Regions from separate parts of the Chromobacterium sp. genome, predicted to be linked through region 1. Evidence: predicted binding sites of a transcription regulator. Region 1 holds the regulator's gene; the other holds the start of a gene.
What was found. Region 1 encodes sigma-54, which starts transcription at its own class of promoters, with help from an activator protein. Its sites were predicted from a motif close to CTGGCACGCTTCATGCTT; they were not measured.
Positions count from the first base shown of each region.

Region 2: ACE3QM_RS09180 (ANTAR domain-containing response regulator) is a predicted target of sigma-54. The motif match lies at 1,262-1,279, and genes of this name have one in related genera.

Region 1 is NZ_JAYSGF010000010.1:33,845-37,135, forward strand. It holds gene lptB (LPS export ABC transporter ATP-binding protein) at 1-608, shown strand, start outside; gene ACE3QM_RS07330 (RNA polymerase factor sigma-54) at 612-2,036, shown strand; gene hpf (ribosome hibernation-promoting factor, HPF/YfiA family) at 2,104-2,418, shown strand; gene ptsN (PTS IIA-like nitrogen regulatory protein PtsN) at 2,540-3,001, shown strand; gene hprK (HPr(Ser) kinase/phosphatase) at 2,994-3,291, shown strand, end outside.
Region 2 is NZ_JAYSGF010000013.1:28,640-31,930, forward strand. It holds gene ACE3QM_RS09175 (glycoside hydrolase family 19 protein) at 1-1,093, shown strand, start outside; gene ACE3QM_RS09180 (ANTAR domain-containing response regulator) at 1,312-1,902, shown strand; gene ACE3QM_RS09185 (CmpA/NrtA family ABC transporter substrate-binding protein) at 1,920-3,017, shown strand.

The DNA of each region.
Region 1 (3,291 bases):
GCGCCGGCAAGACCACCAGCTTCTACATGATCGTCGGCCTGATCGGCGCCGACGACGGCGAGATTCGCCTCGACGACCAGGTGATCACCCACTATCCCATCCACCACCGCGCGCGGCTGGGCCTGGGCTATCTGCCGCAGGAAGCGTCCATCTTCCGCCGCATGACGGTGGAGGAAAACATCGCAGCCATCCTGGAAGTGTCCGGCCTCAAGGGCAAGGAGTTGGAAAAAGAGCTGGACCTGCTGCTGGACGACCTCAACATCGGCCACCTGCGCGACAGCAGCGCGCTGTCGCTGTCCGGCGGCGAGCGCCGCCGCGTGGAGATCGCCCGCGTGCTGGCCACCCGGCCGCGCTTCATCCTGCTGGACGAACCCTTCGCCGGCGTCGACCCGATCGCGGTGATCGACATCCAGAAAATCATCTCCTTCCTGAAGGAGCGCGGCATCGGCGTGCTGATCACCGACCACAATGTGCGCGAAACCCTGCGCATCTGCGACCGCGCCTACATCATCAGCGAAGGCTCGGTGCTCGCCTCCGGCGAGCCGGAAGAACTGGTCAACAACGAGAAGGTGCGCGAAGTCTATCTTGGCGAACACTTCCACCTGTAAGCGATGAAACAGACCCTTCAGCTCAAGGTATCGCAGCAGCTGACCCTGACGCCGCAGCTGCAGCAGTCGATCAAGCTGCTGCAGATGTCCACGCTCGACCTGCAGACCGAGGTCGAACGCTTCCTGCTGGACAATCCCTTGCTTGAGCGCGGCGACGAGGCGCCGCAGGGCGAGACGCCGGACAGCGCCGCCAGTCAGGAGCAGGACGGCCCGGCGGAAAGCCGCGAAGAAAGCGGCGGCGACGAGGCCGAGCGCGGCGGCGAGGCCGGTGAACTGAGCGACTGGGGCAGCGGCGCACGCCGCGGCGACGGCGACGATGAGCTGGACCCTATGCTCAACGTCCCCTGCCCGGTCAGCCTGCGCGAACACCTGCTGGCGCAGCTGGGCGAGGTGGCGCTGCCGACGCGCGATCACGCCATCGTCCGGCTGCTGATCGAAGAACTGGACGACGACGGCTATCTGAGCCAGGAACTGGAAGACATCGCCAGCCATCTGCCGCTGGAGCTGGAAGTCGAAACCGACGAGCTGATGATAGGCCTGCGCCTGCTGCAGCAGTTCGATCCGCCCGGCGTCGGCGCGCGCTCGCTGCCGGAAGCGCTGGCGCTGCAGCTGCAGCGGCTGGACCCGGACGAGCCGCAGCGCGGCCTGGCGCTGGCCATCGTCCGTGATCACCTGGCCTTGCTCGGCAATCGCGACTACACCCGGCTAAAGAAACTGCTGAGCGTGGACGACGCCGCGCTGCGCGCCGCCCAGGCGCTGATCGCCCGCCTCAACCCCCGCCCCACCGCCGGTTTCGGCGCCAGCGACACCCAGTACGTGATTCCGGATGTCTCGGTCAAAAAACGCAAGGGACGCTGGGTGGCGACGCTCAACGGCGGCGCCGTGCCGCGTTTGCGCGTCAACCAGATGTACGCGCGCTTGCTGGCGGAAAACCGCGGCGGCAACGGCGAAATGTCCTCGCGGCTGCAGGAAGCAAAATGGCTGGTGAAGAACATCCAGCAGCGATTTGACACTATCCTGAAAGTGGCGGAAGCTATCGTTGACAGGCAGCAATCGTTCTTTGAACACGGTGAAGTGGCCATGCGCCCGCTGATTCTGCGCGATATCGCGGACGAGCTGGGCCTGCATGAATCCACGGTTTCCCGAGTCACCACCCAAAAGTACCTGCTGTGCCCGCGCGGGCTGTTCGAGCTCAAGTATTTCTTCGGCAGCTCGCTGGAAACCGACAGCGGCGGCGAGTGCTCGGCCACCGCGATCAAGGCCCATATCCGCAGCCTGATCGACGCCGAAGCGCCAAGCAAACCGTTGTCCGACAGCGCCCTGGTCGAAGCGCTGGCCAAGCAGGGAATACAAGTTGCCAGACGCACGATAGCCAAGTATCGTGAAGCCATGCAGATACCGCCGGTCAACCAGCGCAAGACGCTGTGATCCCGGCGGCAGAATACAGCGATCCGGCCGACCCGACCGGACTGTCAACACCAGAAGGAGCTAGGGTATGAACCTCAAAGTAACTGGACTGCATCTGGAAGTAACTCCCGCCCTGCGCGAATACGTCGAAACCAAAATGGAGCGCGTTACTCGTCATGTCGACCATGTGATCGACATTTCCGTTACTCTGTCTGTTGATAAACTGGTGCAAAAAGCTGAAGTCAACGTGCATCTGTCCGGCAAGGACATCCACGTGGAAGCCACCGAGTCCGATATGTACGCCGCCATCGATCTGCTGATCGACAAGCTGGACCGTCAAGTGCTGAAACACAAGGAAAAGCAGTCTGAACACCGTGCTCCGGCCCCCGAAGCCAGCCTGTAATTCCTTGATCTGGAAGGCGGGAGCCTGCGGGTTCCCGCTTTTCTTTGCACTTGCCCGTTTTCAGTACTATCAAGGCAACGTAGAATTGCCGGGTTTTTCTCAGCCGCATGCATAATCCAATATGAACCTCATCGGCAAAATCCTGACTCCCGAACACGTGCTGCTCGACCTCGATGTCGCCAGCAAGAAACGCGTGTTCGAGCAAGTTGGCCTCTTGGTTGAAAATACCCGGGGCATCGCGCGCAGCGAAATCTTCGATTGTCTGTTCGCCCGCGAAAAACTCGGCTCCACTGGCCTGGGCCAGGGCGTGGCGATTCCGCACGGCCGCGCGCGCGGCCTGAAGGAGGCGATGGGCGTGTTCATTCGCCTGAAAACCCCTATCCCCTTCGACGCGCCCGACGGCAAGCCGGTGCAGTGCCTGTTTGTGCTGCTGGTGCCGGAACAGGCGACCGATCTGCATCTGCAAGTGCTGTCCGAACTGGCCCAGCTATTCTCCAGCCGCCAGATGCGCGAGCAGATGCTGGGCACCGCCGCGCGCGACGAGCTCTACCAGCTGCTCAATAATTGGGTGCCCAATGCCTAGCATCAGCGTCCGCCGGCTGTACCAGGAAAACCAGCAGAAGCTCAACCTGACCTGGGTCGCGGGCACCGGCGGCGCCGACAATATGATAGGCAACGACGAGCAGCGCCCGACGCAGGCGCTGGTCGGCCACCTCAATTTCATCCACCCCAACCGGGTCCAGGTGCTGGGCCTCGCCGAGGTGGACTATCTGAACCGGCTGGAGCAATCCGCCGCCAAGACCGCGCTGGACCAGCTGTTCCACAAGAGCATGTCGGTGGTGATGGTGGCCAACGACCAGCCGGTGCCCAAGC
Region 2 (3,291 bases), on a different contig from region 1:
GCCGCCCACGCTGCAACAGGCACTGCAATACGAGGCCAGTCTGACCGACACCCCCTTCTTCCGCAGCGTCAAGGCCTCGATCCGCACCCTGCCCAACGCCCAAGTGGAACAGGTGGCGCCCGGCCGCGCCGCCAACCCGCTGAACGTGCGTCGGGTGGAACGCCTGCTGCCGGCGGCCAAATGGGAGTATTACTTCTCGCGCCGCGACGCCAGCTACAGCTACCAGCGTTTCCTGCAAGCCATCGCCAAGTTTCCTGCCATCTGCGACGACTACGGCGACGGCCGCGACGGCGACGCCATCTGCCGCCACAGCCTGGCCACCATGTTCGCCCACTTCGCCCAGGAAACCGGCGATCACAACCGCAGCGACACGGTGCCGGAATGGCGGCAGGGCCTGAAATACCTGCGCGAGATGGGCTGCGCCGAAACCGGCCCCGGCTGCGGCTACAACACCGAGTGCGCCGATCCGGTATTCAACAAGGTATGGACCTGCGGCAAGAACGCCGACGGCAGCTGGAAAAAATACTTCGGCCGCGGCGCCAAGCAGCTGTCCTACAACTACAACTACGGCCCCTTCTCCCAGGCCATGCACGACGGCGACCAATCGGTGCTGCTGCAGAACCCGGACCTGGTGGCCTCCACCTGGCTGAATCTGACCTCGGCCACCTTCTTCTTCGTCTACCCGCAGCCGCCCAAACCGTCGATGCTGCACGTGCTGGACGGCACCTGGGTGCCCAATGCCGCGGACAAGGCGGCCGGCGCCGGCAACAACTTCGCCACCACCATCCAGATCATCAACGCGGAATGCGGCGGCGGCACCGAGCGCCAGGCGGCGCAGAACCGCATCGACTACTACCGCCAGTTCGCCAACGATCTGGGCTGGGACTACGGCAACGAGCAATTGTCCTGCGCCAATATGCAGCGCTTCAGCGCCGCCAGCTCCGCCGCTTACAATATTTACTGGGAGCAGGACTGGAAATGGGGCAATGACTACAAGTGTCAGTTGGTGAGCTATCAGACCCCGTACAGCGCGCTGCAAGCCGGCAACTACCAGCGCTGCGTCGAGGACAACTGGAAGATCAAGCTGAAATGAAATTGGCCGGCCCCGCGTGAGCGGGGCCGGCCTCGCCAACGACTCTTGTTCACCCGTGCGTCACCTCCCCGTCCATTGGCCTTGTCTCCGCTCAACGATAAGCCATCGCGGCTAAACACCGCGTCAATCCGGCGACGTCCTCGCTAAAAATCGCATCAAGATTTCCCTTGGGCACGGCGCTTGCTTCAGCGAATCCATCCCTTTCCATCGGCATTGCAATGTCCGCCCCTCCGCCGCTGCGCCTGCTGCTGGTCAACGACCACGCCAAAACCATCGCCTCGCTGCGCCAGGCGCTGGCGCGCGCCGGCTACGCCGTCATCGCCGAAGTGGATAGCGCCGCGGCGCTGCTGCAGGCGGTGGAGCGGCTGCGACCGGACGTGGTGATCGTGGACACCGAATCGCCGTCGCGCGACACCCTGGAACAACTGGCGCTGCTGGGCGAGATCGCGCCGCACCCGGTGGTGATGTTCGCCGATCAGGGCGATCTGCCCACCATAGAAGCCGCGGTCCACGCCGGCGTGGCGGCCTATGTGGTGGATCAGGCCGACGCGGCGCGGCTGGCGCCCATCATCGACCTGGCCCGCGCCCGCTTCGCCGAGGACGCCCGGCTGCGACAGCGGCTGGCGGCGGCGGAACAGCAACTGGCCGAGCGCAAGCTGATCGAGCGCGCCAAGGGCATTCTGATGGACAAGCGCCGGCTCAGCGAAAACGACGCCTACCAGGCGCTGCGCCGCCAGGCGATGCGCGAGGGCCTGCGCATCGCCGACCTCGCCCGGCAACTGATCCAGGCCGCCGAACTGCTAGGTTGAACCGCAAGGAAACCCTCATGACCATTCCGCACCGCCTGCGCCTGGGCTATCTGCCGCTGACCGACAGCGCGCCGCTGATCGTCGCGCGCCAGCTTGGGCTGGACCGCCGCCACGGCCTGGAACTGGAATTGCTGCGCCAGCCTTCGTGGAGCGCGGTGCGCGACAAGCTGCTGGACGGCCGCCTGCACGCCGCCGCGGCGCTTTACGGCCTGGCCTACGGCATGCAGCTGGGTCTGGCCGGCCCGCAAGCGGACATGGCGCTGCTGATGACGCTGAACCAGAACGGCCAGGCCATCACCCTCAGCCATCCGCTGGCCGACGCTCTGGCCGCAGCGCCGCAGCAGGCCTTGCCGCGCCGCGTGCGCCAGGGCGGCGCGCCGCTGACGCTGGCGCACACCTTTCCCGCCGGCACCCATGCGCTATGGCTCAACTACTGGCTGGCGGCTCAAGGCCTGGACCCGCTGCGCGACGCGCGCCTGGTGGTGATTCCTCCGCCGCAGATGGGCGCGGCGCTGGAGGCCGGCCAACTGGACGGCTTTTGCGCCGGCGAGCCCTGGCACCAGCAGGCGGCGGCGCGCCAGGCCGGCCGCATCGCCGTTTCCAGCGGCGACATCTGGCCCGGCCACCCGGAAAAAGCCCTGCTCTGCCGCCGTGAGTTCGCGCACAAAGAAGCCGCCGCCGCCCATGCGCTGATCATGGTGCTGTTGGAGGCCTGCCGCTGGCTGGAACACAGCGATCACCGCCGCCAGGCGGCGCGCTGGCTGGCGCGGCCGGAACACATCGCCCTGCCGGAAACGCTGATCGCCGCCACCCTGCCCTCGGCCGCCGCCGGCGCGTCGGCGCTGCGCTTCTTCGATCAGGGCCGGGTCAACTACCCCTATCCGTCCGACGGCGTCTGGTTCATCGACCAGTTCCGGCGCTGGGGCTGGCTGCGCGGCGACGAGGACGCGCAAGCAGTCGCAGCCACGGTGAGCCAGACCCGGCTCTACCGGCAGGCGGCGGACGCGCTGGGCCTGCCGGTGCCGGCACGGCAGCTGCGCCATGGCCGGCTGTGCGACGGCGTGGAATGGGACGGACGGCCGCGCTACCAAACGGCCGTGAAGCAGCCAGGCTGAACCATCTCATGCTGCAACGCACAAACTCAGTGCGCGGCCGGCTATTTTCGCACCAGCGCGGTGCGTTTTCTTCGCCGCAAACCTAGATAAAACCAGGCTTTCAGCCGCCGCGCGGCTGGCACGGCGTTTGCATATGTCAAGCCGGGCCTGGCACAAAGACGTGCCGCGCCCGCCTCAAATGCTTGTCCGGCCAATGGCGGCCGGGACGGCAACGGACAACGGCGTCCGCTCCTGCTATCACCGAGGAGCGAACGCCGTTTTTATTTTGGCCGGC